2 regions of the Pseudoalteromonas sp. SR43-5 genome follow, and region 1 is predicted to be linked to the other one. Evidence: predicted binding sites of a transcription regulator. Region 1 holds the regulator's gene; the other holds the start of a gene.
What was found. Region 1 encodes ArgR, which controls arginine synthesis, uptake and breakdown. Its sites were predicted from a motif close to ANTGAATANNTATTCANT; they were not measured.
Positions count from the first base shown of each region.

Region 2: a site for ArgR is predicted at 4,766-4,783, ahead of H5090_RS05215 (arginase family protein). Genes of this name have one in related genera too.

Region 1 is NZ_JACJEA010000013.1:69,584-76,493, forward strand. Features, by position in the region: gene rpmA (50S ribosomal protein L27) at 34-291, opposite strand; gene rplU (50S ribosomal protein L21) at 308-619, opposite strand; gene ispB (octaprenyl diphosphate synthase) at 1,042-2,013, shown strand; gene mdh (malate dehydrogenase) at 2,099-3,031, opposite strand; gene argR (transcriptional regulator ArgR) at 3,257-3,724, shown strand; gene H5090_RS09650 (Dyp-type peroxidase) at 3,732-4,631, opposite strand; gene H5090_RS09655 (ABC transporter ATP-binding protein) at 4,680-5,729, opposite strand; gene H5090_RS09660 (iron ABC transporter permease) at 5,730-6,910, opposite strand, start outside.
Region 2 is NZ_JACJEA010000006.1:81,126-88,035, reverse strand. Features, by position in the region: gene ppc (phosphoenolpyruvate carboxylase) at 1-2,458, shown strand, start outside; gene cdd (cytidine deaminase) at 2,595-3,521, shown strand; gene udp (uridine phosphorylase) at 3,616-4,371, opposite strand; gene H5090_RS05215 (arginase family protein) at 4,836-5,945, shown strand; gene H5090_RS05210 (transporter substrate-binding domain-containing protein) at 6,075-6,764, shown strand.

The DNA of each region.
Region 1 (6,910 bases):
CCGCAAAGGCGGGGTTTTTAACTACCTTACTGATTACTCAGTTACGATAGTTACGTATTTACGGTTTAAAGGACCTTTTTGTTCAAACTGAACTTTACCATCTGCTTTTGCGAAGATAGTGTGGTCTTTACCGATACCTACGTTAGTACCAGGGTGGAAACGAGTTCCACGCTGACGAACAATGATGCTACCCGCTAGAACTGATTCGCCACCAAAACGCTTAACACCTAGGCGTTTGCTTTCTGAATCGCGACCGTTACGAGTACTACCAGCTGCTTTTTTATGTGCCATTTCTAAGTACCTCTAATTAAGCGCTAATGCTAGTGATTTTAACTTCAGTGAACCATTGACGATGGCCCATTTGCTTACGAGAATGCTTACGGCGTCTAAATTTAACAACCTTAATCTTCTCACCGCGACCATGTGAAACAACCTCAGCTGTTATCTTGCCACCGTTTACGAACGGTACACCGATCTCGATTTTCTCACCATCAGCAACTAAAAGTACTGAATCAAATTCTACTGCCGCACCAGTTTCAACGTCTAATTTTTCAAGACGAATCGTTTGACCTTCAGTCACACGATGCTGTTTACCACCACTTTGGAAAACCGCGTACATAATTAACTCCGTCTGTGCACCCTCAAATCGGCGCAACTAAAATATTCTTCGATAGGGCGCGAAGTTTACGCTAACGCGAAATAACTAGCAAGCCTATTTTGTAATTAAAATGAATAAAAAGTAGCTGCTTTGAGAGCAATTCAATATTTACCCCATTTTATATTAATTAGCCCTTTTGCCAAGCGCTTTTTAACTCTTAGCCGAAATAAATTAATGCTCTCAAATATGACCTTCACAGCTTAATATCTAAGCGCGCTACCAACTGTGTATTGGTTATCAATTAATCAGCTATCTTGGCTAATTCAGTCTAAATTAAGTACTTTAATAGTGTTTTTTCAATCAATCGTCACAAAATATCGAGCTAGTGCATTTTTTGTTGTACAATCTGCGCCGTTCACACATAAAAATTGGCTCGGAGATCAATGGATATAAAAGCTATCCAGGCGTTAATCGAAAGCGATATGAATGACGTCAATCAACTTATACATGCGCAAATGCGCTCAGATGTGGCGTTAGTTAATCAGCTTGGTTTATATATAGTTAGCAGTGGCGGCAAACGCGTTCGTCCAATGCTGGCTATTTTAGCAGCCAAAGCGCTCGGTTATCAGGGTAAAGATCACATAACACTTGCAACAATTGTTGAGTTTATCCATACAGCAACGCTATTGCATGATGATGTTGTAGATGAATCAAACTTACGACGTGGCACGCCTACAGCAAATGCTGAGTTTGGTAATGCTGCTAGCGTATTGGTTGGTGACTTTATTTACACTCGCTCATTTCAGCTTATGGTTGGCCTTGGAAAAATGCAGGTTATGCAAGTACTTGCCGATGCAACAAACATTATTGCTGAAGGTGAAGTATTACAGTTAATGAACTGCAATGACCCAGATACGACTGAAGCCAGCTATATGCAGGTTATTTACTCTAAAACGGCTAAATTATTTGAAGCAGCTACAGGCCTTGCTGCCATTATCACAGAGCAAGACCAAGCGACACTTGATGCACTAAACCTATACGGTATGCATTTAGGTACTGCGTTTCAACTAGTAGATGACGTACTCGATTATAATGCAGACGCTGAGCAGCTAGGTAAAAACATTGGCGATGATTTAGCTGAAGGCAAACCAACCCTTCCGCTTATTTATGCTATGCAACATGGTAGCGAGCAACAAACGCAGCTCATTCGTGATGCAATAGAGCACAGTAATGGTATGGAGCATTTAGAAGAAATTTTAACTGCACTAAAACAAACTAATGCGCTTGAGTTTACAATGCAAAAAGCAGAGCTTGAGGCCGAAAAAGCCATTGCCTGTTTAGACTTTTTAGCTGAGTCTGACTATAAGCAAGCACTTATAAGCCTTGCCCGTATTGCGGTTGACCGCGACCACTAGTTTTAACTAGTTACACAGTGTGACATTAGTTCTGAGCAATAAAAAAGCCTGCAAATGCAGGCTTTTTTGTTGCTTAAAGCGGCTATTACGCCATGAAATCAACACCTTCTTTGATGTCTTTTTTCAGAGTTTCAAGCATGTCATTTTTTGCTTTTGTTTCAAATGCGCTTAGTTCGCCGTAAGAAAGAATTTCTTCTACGCCGTTTTTACCTAAACGTACTGGATGTGCAAAGTACTCTGCATCGCCATTTTCAACAGCAACGTAAGCGTAATCTACAACTTCTTCACCTTGTAGGCCTTTAACTAAAGACATACAAAAACGAGCTGCAGCAGCACCCATAGATAGCGTAGCTGAACCACCGCCTGCTTTAGCATTTACAACTTCAGTACCCGCATTTTGGATACGTGGAGTAAGTGCAGCAACTTCTTCATCAGTGAAAGAAACACCTTCAACTTGAGAAAGTAGAGGCAGAATAGTTGTGCCTGAGTGACCACCAATTACTGGTACTTTTACAGTTGCTACGTCTACGCCTTTAAGTTCAGCAACAAATGCTTCTGAACGAATAACGTCAAGCGTAGTAATACCGAATACGCGTTTAGCGTCGTAAGTACCTGCTTTTTTGAATACTTCAGCAACAATTGGAACTGTGCCATTTACTGGGTTAGTAATAATACCTACTAACGCTTTAGGACAGCTGGCAACAATGCCTTCTGCTAACGTTTTGATGATGCCAGCATTTACATTGAATAAATCAGCACGATCCATACCTGGTTTACGCGGCATACCCGCTGGGATAAGAACGATGTCAGAGCCTTCAAGCGCTTTATTTAAATCGTCTGCGCCAAAGCCTGCAACTTTAACATCTGTTGGGATGTGAGAAAGGTCAACCGCAACACCTGGTACTACTGGTGCAACATCATAAAGTGATAATTCAGAGCCAGCTGGTAAGCCTGTTTTTAATAATAAAGACAACGCTTGGCCGATACCGCCTGCAGCACCTAATACAGCAACTTTCATTGGAATTCTCCGTAATTTGAGGTAGGAAACATTTGTGGCTCTTAAGATAATGAAATTAGCGACTAAAAACAAATTTATCCTGTCTATTTCAAGTATATTTTCGACCATAGTCGTAAACTTATGTGATTTAACGCATCAAACTGGCAAGTTAACTAAACAACTGCTGCATAATTATTCATTTTTGTGTAGAATTTGCGGCATAAATAACAAAAACGAATAAAGACTATGCAACCACAAGATAAACAAGAAGCACTGGTAAAAGCATTTAAATCACTATTAAAAGAAGAAAATTTTGGCTCTCAAGGCGAAATAGTTGATGCGTTAAAAGATCAAGGTTTTGACAATATAAGCCAAAGTAAAGTATCACGCATGTTAAGTAAATTTGGCGCTGTACGCACACGTAATGCCAAACAAGAAATGGTTTACTGCTTACCTGCTGAAATGGGTGTACCTACGGCTAAAAGCCCATTACGCCAATTAGTAATCGACATTATGCACAACGAAATGATGATCATCATTCGTACCAGCCCAGGTGCTGCTCAGCTTATTGCACGTTTATTAGATTCATTAGGTAAAGCAGATGGCGTACTAGGAACAATTGCCGGCGATGACACTATTTTTATCGCTCCTGCTAAAATATCTGAAATAGATGTAACACTTGAACGTGTTCGCATTTTATTTGATACAGTTTAATAGCAAACTAAATTTGTTTTAAAAACCCTATTGAAGGTGCAAAGAAAGCAGAGCCCATATCGGCTTGAGTAAAATCAAGCCAGTGGTCGTAGCAATCCCCTTCCCCTAAACGACTATTAAGTACTTTTTCAAATGCGGTGCCCGTACAAGCGCATGTAATTGATAACATTCCCTGCTCATACACGTCGCCATAAGGCATGCTTTGATTTAATAGTAGCGGTTGTCCGTCTTCGTCTTTTAGCTCACTTCGCGAAGCATGGCTGGTTTCGATCGCTGGGGTAATTAGCGTGTTATCAAGACGCGTACGTCCCATTATTTGCTCTTGCTCACTCAATGATAAATGCTGCCACATAGTTAAATCATGTTTATAACGCTGAACATGAATATAACTCCCCTGATCTTCAAAGCTACCAGGGTTGCTGATTAAAGCCGTAGCGCGCTTTTTTCTTCCATGTGCGGTGTCGCCACCATAAATAAAACCGTTAAAATCACGTCCATCTAAAAAGCGAAAATTCCGAATTTGCTCCACCAGCTCTACATCGGGGGCAAATAATTTTAAAATTTGCAGCGCAAATAAATGGTTAACATCTTCACGGTCAGAGCGAATTTGCACAAATAAATCGCACGGTTGTACGCTCATTTGGTGATCGCTATGGGTTATATTGGGAAAGCTCTGTAATTCGCTTGGAATGTATTCAGGGAGGATATGCGGCCAGTATTGCGCACCAATAGCAACCATACAAGAGAGCATTGATTCTGAAAATTGATCGCTAAACTCTTCTTCTATAGCGCTTACTTGTTTTAACTTTGCGCGAAGTGATTCGTCTTGACCATCAAACACATTAAAAAATAAGTGCAAACCGTGTAAGTTTGCTTCAGCACAAATCCCTGATTGCGCTTGCGCCATTGTTATTCCTTAGTTTTACAGATAAAAACACAGCGAATAACAAATTAATTACGATTCGAAAAAATTCACCGTGTGAGGTTTTATTTTTATTATAACCTGATCATTATTTTCAAATGACTGGCCATATTGTGCAGCAACTTCAATTTCTTGTTCATCAATAACAAGCGAATAAACATACGCCGAACCAATAAAGCGACGACTTATGATTGTAGCTCGCTTGCTGAATTTGTCACTTTGGTTATCTGCCACTAATTCTATTTGATGAGGGCGCACATATATAAGCCCTGCACTTACATTATGCTTACTCTCAACATAAGATTCGACTAAACCAAATGGTGTTTTATATTCAGTTGCGGTTAACACTTCTGCGCTTAAGTATATGCCCTGACCCAGAAACTCTGCAACCTCCTTTGAACATGGAGCTGCAAAAAGCTGCTCAGGCGTGCCTTGTTGCTCAATTTTACCGCGATGCATAATGGCCAGTGTATCTGAAAAGGCAAATGCCTCTTCTTTTGAATGTGTAACAAATACAGCAGATACTTGAGTTGCTTTAATAATTCGACGTATATCGGCAATTAATTCAAAGCGCACTTGTGTGTCGATGTTTGAAAAAGGCTCATCAAGGAGTAATAAACTAGGTTTATAAGCTAATGCACGAGCGATAGCGACGCGTTGCTGTTGGCCACCCGATAACTGGTGTGGAAACCTGTCAGCACAGCCAATTAAATGTACAAGCTTAAGCATTTCATCAACGCGTTGCTGCTTTTGAGCTTTGCTCATATTACTAAGCCCGAATGCAATATTATTTGCCACCGTTAAATGCGGAAACAACGCATAATCTTGAAACATCATGCCGATGTTACGATGCTCAGGTGAGACAAAAGATTGCTCATCACTCACTAATTTACCGTCTATAAAAATAGACCCTTGCTTGGCTTCAATTAAACCTGCAATCGCCTTTAATGTGGTTGTTTTGCCGCATCCACTCGCCCCGAGTAGGCAAACAATTTCATCTTTACCCACTGTTAAATCTAAATCGTGAATAACCTTTGTGCCGTTATAGTGATAGCTCACGCCTTGTAAAATTAAACTACTCATTTAACTACGCTGCTCCATAGAACGATTAATAAAATACAAAGGAATAAACCCAACAATAACAATAAATAATGCAGATATTGAAGCAAGCTCTAATTGCTCATCACTCACATACTGAAATACATGAGTAGCTAAGCTTTCAAAATTAAACGGTCTGAGCAATAGCGCAGCTGGCAACTCTTTCATACACTCAATAAATACCAATAAGGCAGCAGTGAGCAATCCTCTTCGCAGTAAAGGTAGATGCACTAAACGCAGCGTTTGCCCTTGGCTTTTACCCATTGATTGGCTTGCCATATCAAGTGATGGACTAATACGTAAAAAACTCGACTCAATTGCTCCGTGTGCAATGGCGTAAAACCTAACAATATAAGCAATAATAATAGTAAGAATGCTACCTGTAAGCAGTAAGCCAATGTCTAAGTTATACGGCTCGAGTGCTGTGTTAATAGTGTTCTCTAACAATGTAAGAGGTAATAAAACCGCAATAGCGAGTACAGTTCCTGGCAACGCATAACCTGTGCTTGCTAAACGACCAGGAATAAGCGGATACGCTTGCTTTGCAACACGCTGATAAAAAACCACAAAAACACTCAATGTAATGGTTATAACACTTACAACCCCTGCCACTTTTAAACTTTGCCAAGCGTAACTAAAAAACTCAACATTCCATGCTTTATCAAAGTAGGTAATGGCGTAATTTATAAGTACTGCAATAGGCATTACAAAAGCGATAAGTAAAATAAAGCTACAAAATGCCGTTGCGAGCCAAGCAGACTTTCCTTTTAATACATAGAGAGATTCACTATTTACGCTTGATTGGCGCTCAAATACCGCTTGGTTTCGGCGACTAAAGCGCTCTGCCATTAATGCTAAAAATAACAGTAATAACATCACACCCGATATTTTAGCGGCCGCTGTAAGTGAGTAATAACCAAACCACGTATCGTATACGGCGGTTGTTAATGTACTTACGGCAAAATAACTCACTGTTGCAAAGTCAGCCATGGTTTCCATACTTATAAGCGCAAGAGCCGCCACAATTGCCCCACGAGAGAGCACTAAACTGACTTTAAAAAAGCTTTGCCAAGGAGATAGCCCCATTAACTGGCTAGCTTGTACTAATTTGAATGACTGCTCGCGAAGGGCCGTTTTAAAAATTAAAAATAAATACGGGTAAAGCA
Region 2 (6,910 bases), on a different contig from region 1:
TAGTGATGAAGAGCTTTTGCCGGTTGCCCGTTCATTTAATCATTTTTTAAACCTTGCTAATGTAGCAGAACAATTTCATACCGTTTCGCGTTTTAATGACGTTGGCCTTGGTCAACAAAACCCTCTCACTCAAACATTAAAAACGTTAGTTACAAAAGCAGAACAAGGCCAGCTAGATAGTAATCATTTGGCCGAAACACTCTCAAAACTCCACATAAACTTAGTATTAACCGCCCACCCAACCGAGGTGACGCGCCGTACTATTATTAACAAACATGTTGAACTAAGTGATTGCTTAGCGTCATTAGAGCGAAAAGATAACTTACCGCTAGAGCGAGATGCTATTTTAAATCGTATTGAACAGCTTATTAGCCAGGCTTGGCATACCGACGACATTCGCCGCTCTCGCCCAACGCCAGTTGATGAAGCTAAATGGGGTTATGCGGTAATCGAAAACAGTCTTTGGCACGCTGTTCCGCGCTTTTTACGTGAATTTTCAGCCAATGTTAAAGAGCAATTAAGTTTAGAGCTACCAAAAGATTACAGCCCGATTGAGTTCACATCTTGGATGGGTGGAGACCGTGATGGAAATCCATTTGTAACATCGCAGGTTACAGCAGAGGTGCTTGACCATGGTCGTTGGATGGCGCTTAACTTATATATTCAAGATTTAAAAACGTTATGCGCTGAACTCTCTATGTCAGATGCCAGTGATGAGCTTATTGAGTTGGCAGGTCAAGACTTTGAACCATACAGAGCGGTGATCAAAAAGCTTAAAAACCAAGTTGCAGAGACCGTGGCTCACCTGGGCGCTAAAATTAAAAATAAGCGTAGCGATTCACAAGATTTAATTACTGATATTAATCAGCTTAAGCACCCTGTAGAGGTTTGCTACCGCTCGTTATTAAAGTGTAATATGAAAGTAGTTGCTGATGGCTTATTGCTTGATTTACTGTACCGTATTAATAGCTTTGGCCTGCGTTTAGCTAAACTCGATGTGCGCCAAGATTCGTCTCGCCACAGCGATGTTTTTTCTGAGCTGACTCGTTATTTAGGTTTAGGCGACTACAACCAATGGCAAGAGCAAGATAAACAAGCTTTTTTACTTACTGAGCTTAACTCTCGCAGACCGCTTATTCCAAAACATTGGCAACCAAGCCCTGATGTTCAAGAAGTGCTAGACACCTTTGACGTTATTGCTAAGCAAGACGAACAAACATTTGGCTTGTATATTATTTCGATGGCGCGAACAGCATCAGACATTTTAGCAGTACAATTATTGCTAAAAGAAAGCGGCTGTAGCTTTGATTTACCAGTTGCACCATTGTTTGAAACACTCGACGATTTAAACGCAGGCAGTGATGTAATTACTACATTACTTGATAATGTTTGGTATCGCGGGCACATTAAAAACACCCAAAATGTAATGATTGGTTACTCTGATTCTGCTAAAGATGCCGGCATGATGGCAGCAGGTTGGGCACAGTACGAAGCAATGGATAAACTAGTGCAGCTTGCTGATGAGCGTGGTATTGAACTTATTTTATTCCACGGACGTGGTGGCACAGTAGGGCGTGGTGGGGCACCTGCTGCACAAGCTCTGCATTCACAACCGCCAGGTTCGTTAAAAGGTGGTTTGCGTGTAACCGAGCAAGGCGAGATGATTCGCTTTAAATTTGGTTTACCCGATGTAGCACTGCAAAGCTTAAATATTTACGCAGGCGCAGTACTACAAAGTAACTTATTACCGCCGCCGGAACCAAAACCTCAGTGGCGCGAAGTAATGAAGCTAATAAGTGAGGAGTCGTGTGAACACTACCGTAATGTAGTTCGCCACGATGAAAACTTTGTACCTTACTTTAGAATGGCAACGCCTGAGCTTGAGTTGTCTAAGTTGCCGCTTGGCTCGCGTCCTGCAAAACGTAATCCTAATGGTGGCGTTGAAAGCCTGCGTGCTATTCCATGGATTTTTGCGTGGAGCCAAAACCGTTTAATGCTTCCTGCATGGTTAGGTGCGTTAACTGGCTTAAAAGCTGCGCTTAATAAGTACGGCGCAGAAACACTCAACGAAATGAGCTTACAGTGGCCGTTCTTTAGATCGCGCCTAGAAATGCTAGAAATGGTATTTAGTAAAGCCGATTGCTGGTTGAGTGAGCATTACGATAATGCGCTGGTGGAAGATATGTACAAACCATTGGGTGTAACACTTCGTAAAGAGCTTCAAGAAGCGATTAGCTTGGTGCAATCACTTAGCCCACAAAAAAGCCTACTCGCCGAACAACCTTGGATTAAGGAGTCGATTAGTTTACGTAATCCGTACACCGATCCACTTAACCTATTACAGGTTGAGCTTTTACGCCGTGCTCGCTCAGAGGAAAAACGAAACGAAGGTGACATTGATAATGCGTTAATGATCACGATGACAGGTATAGCTGCAGGTATGCGTAATACCGGCTAACACTTTATTTTGTTAGGTATACCTATTAGTATTAAAAGGGAGCACGCGATGTGCTCCCTTTTTTTGCGTTAAATAGGCTGGTATTTAACACCCTAACCTTTTAAACTACTTAGCCATTGAATAATTAAAAAATATTATGGCTTCAGCAACTTTTACTGTACAGCAAGATACAGCACTTACAAATTCGCACTTCACATTAAGCGTAGCGCAAACAGCGTCATTACGTAGTCAATTAAAATCACAACGTGGCATATTAAATTCTAATAATATTAAAGCGTTATGCGCGCAACTCAATGTGTCTGATGATGTATTACTACAAGGTTTAGTGCCTTTAGCTTCTGAGTATGCCGTTGCGCCAGTGTCAGATTTTCATGTAGGCGCAATTGTTAAAGCGCTTGATAAAAAGGGTGAGGTAAACTTTTACTTTGGTGCGAATGTAGAGTTTGATCATCAAGCATTGAGTTTAGTGGTTCATGCAGAGCAATCGGCTATAAATAACGCATGGTTAAACGGCGCTAAAAAAATAGTTAAAATTGCGATTAGCGATGCGCCTTGTGGGTATTGTCGCCAGTTTATGAACGAACTCGCTGATGCGAAAGAGTTTGATATTTTACTTCCTGATCAGCAATTTAAACTTGCTGAATTACTGCCGCATTCATTTGGACCTACCGATTTAGGTAACGAATTTAGCTTGTTTAACCCAAAACCACAGCAAGGTAATTTTAGCTTTGATGGCCTTGATGAAACCCTTGCGCGTTTTGCACTTAATGCGTACGTGCCTTACAGCCAAAACTTTAGCGCCGTAAAAATAAGTACATTTAGTGATGGTGATTTTTACGGAAGTTACGCCGAAAATGCAGCTTACAGTCCAAGTTTATCGCCACTACAAAGTGCACTAAGTCAGTTCTTTTTAGCTGGGCTTAGCTTTAACGAAAGTACGGTGAAGGGAATAACATTGCTCGAAACAGCGGGTCGTGAAAACCAGTCGCAAGTGGCAAAAGCTGTACTTGCCAGTTTTACGCATTTACCAGCACTTAAAGTAATTAGCGCACCACTTAAATAGTGGCTTGCATACAATAAAGCACAGCCGGAGCTGTGCTTTATTAAAGCGAGCCATTCTATCGAATTAACTCACTCACTGACTGCTATAACCTGTATTAATCAAGTAATACTTTAGCTGCTTCTAATACTACTGCTACAGATTTACGCTCAATTTCACCGTGGTCTACATTTGGTATTTCTTGGCGAGTACGATTAACAAGTACGCCTGCTACACATGCTGCTTGTAATCCAAGGGCTGCACACATAGTAAATAATGTTGCCGATTCCATTTCGTAGTTCATCACGCCCAATTTTTGCCACTCTTCGCAGCTACCTTGTAGTGATTTAGGAACGTAACCAGAGTGCGTATCGTAACGCTCTTGCCCTGGGTAGAATGTATCGCTTGATGCAGTAATACCAATATGAAAATCGATATTTAGGTTTTTACATGCTTGTACCATAGCTTGTGTTGCATAAAAGTCAGATACAGCAGGGTAGCTAAGTGGTGCAAAATGTTGGCTTGCACCGTCTAAACGTACAGACGCTTGGCTAATTAAAATTTCGCCTTCGTTAATGTGTGGCTGAATTGCACCGGTTGTACCAATACGTAAAAATTTACGCACGCCAAGTTGTGCTAATTCTTCTACTGCAATCGACGTAGATGGACCACCAATACCTGTAGAACATACAACCACAGAGTGGCCGTTTAATTGACCTAAATAAACATGAAACTCGCGAGTTTGAGCAAGGCAGGTTGGGTTGTCTAGGAATTGTGAAATACGTGCTGCACGATCTGGATCGCCCGGTACAATCGCAAGTTTTGCACCTTTAAGATCGTCAATACATAGTCCTAAGTGAAATACCTTTTCCATAGCTAAGCCTTTTATAATAATTTGTTGTCAATCTAGCATGATTGCTAGAAACGTTTATCAAGTACAGGACGATTGTCCGTTTTATCTTAACTCTTCCAATAAAGCCTTAATAATTTTAATGGCTAATTTGATTTATTCACCAACTATGAATATTCACTCAAGTACTTATATACGTAGCCTTGTTGCGCTGTTGACATGTTCAAGCAGACATAATAAGTATCACTCAAGCGCGTAACTACGATTAAATGGATGATAACATATTTTCATTAATCTCAGATAAATTCAATGGCTTAACCTTGTAGTGAACACGTAAAAACTAACGTGTTTACTTATATTAAGCACTGACTTATTTAGCAAAGTGGCATTTATTTGAAGTTTAGGCATTTTTAGTGATTTTGCATAACTAATCAAAAGTAATCAAAACTAATTAGCTACGTACAGAATAAAAACCGAAGGAGTTTATTATGAGCACACAATTTGAAGCATTTAAAAACAAAGTTGAGCACTGTTTGTGCGCACCGGGTGATGGCGTATACACAGTAAATACTGCAAAAGAGCGCAAAGCCGCACTGCGTAATAAACTTTACGGACAAACTGAAAACGTTGATAACTTGTGGCGCGAGTCTTTAAACGAATTACCAAACTCACCACATAAAGCCGTTATGTTAGGTATTAGTTCAGACTGTGGCGGTGGGATATTACGCGGCGCAAACTGGGGGCCGTTGTTTGTGCGCTCAGCTTTAATTGATCAGCAACCGCAGTGTCATTCTTTTGATTTGGGTGATGTACGTGTGATCCCACATTTACTTCATGACAAATACCTAAATGATGCAACCATTTCTAATTGCCAAAAAGCCTTATATGGTGATGAAGATAACGACTATTACGTAAGCCCGTTATCAATCACTGAAGATGTGTGCGACAGTTTTTACGCAACGTTTAAAGATAAAGGATTATTTGGTATTGGTGGCGATCACTCAATCAGTTACCCACTTACTAAAGCGTACTTAAAAGCAAAACGTGAGCAAGGTAAGCGCACGGCTATTATTCACTTTGACGCGCATACCGATTTACTTGTGGAGCGCTTAGGTATTGATTTATGTTTTGGCTCGTGGTGTACACATATATTAGAGTTTTTACCGGCGCCGCATCATTTAATACAATTTGGTATACGCTCAAGTGGCAAGCCTAAAGCGCATTGGGAAAATACTTTTGGTGTTAAACAGCACTGGGCACATGAAATCATTGAACGCGGCGCAGCAGCGGTTGCTGCCGACGCTATTGCACAGTTAAAAGCCGATAACGTTGATGAAATATACGTAAGCTTTGATATTGATGCACTTGATGCTGAATTTGCATCCGCCACAGGTACGCCAGAGCATCACGGTTTAACGCCTCAGCATGCGCTTGATATTTTATCAGCCATTGCGGATGAGTTCCCGATTACGGGTGCAGATATGATGGAGATAGCGCCATTTACCGACAGCTCTTTAGTTGGTCAATCAAGCTCAGAAACTACACTTAGAGAAGGCGCTAAAATTTCAGCCTTTTTAATTAGTGCAATGAACAAGTAAGCTGTAGAAGCTATAAATACTAGCACTATCAGCGTATAAGTGTGCATCACATGACTAAAAACTAGCAGTTCATAAAGCCTCAGCTATATTTATTAAATACATATAATGAGTTAGTTGAGGCCTCGCTAGATGAAATTGTTGATCTTTTTATTGTTCATTAGCTGTATTAAAGTTGATGCAGCTGAAATTACAATAGTAACGGAAGTATTTCCGGACTTTCAGTATATTAATGAAGATAACAAACTCGTTGGCCGCTCTGTCGATAAAGTTCATAAAGCGCTAGAAGGTACAGGTATAAACTACACTATGTTGGCGCATAGTTGGGCCATATCCTACAATGCAGCGCTACGCGATAAAAACACCTGTATATTTTCGATTGTTCGATTACCTAATAGAGAAAGTAAGTTTAACTGGGTAGGTGAACTGGAAAGCTTTGACTCTGCCATTTATGGTCTAAAATCCAGAGGTATAAAGTTAAACACTCTCAATGATGCTAAAAAATACAAAATAGCAGTACTGCGTGATAACTTTAGTCATCATTATTTGCTTGAAAGGGGTTTTAGTGAAAGTAAGCATTTATTACTCATCGATAGCCTAGATAAAATAGATAAACTCATAAGCACTCGTCACCATATACTTGATTTTGTTATCCTCAACAAAAAGCAATTTAACTATCGAGTTAAAACAGAGCCTAAGCTTGAGTTACTAGAACCATTACTTGATTTAAACACAGCTCAGTCTCCGTTATTTTTTGCCTGTAATATAAATATGGATCCGGCTTTAGTTTCTCAATTAAAAGTTGCCTTTAATAAAATTTAAGCACTTTAAACTCACTGTTTTACCTCTTAAATAATTGAAAATTAATAGCTTAAATATATTTCGTAAATATAAATTGCTGCGTTTAAAAAACCGATTATAATCCAGCTGCTTTTTGTTTAAAAAAGCGCTAACTTATTGGAGCGTTA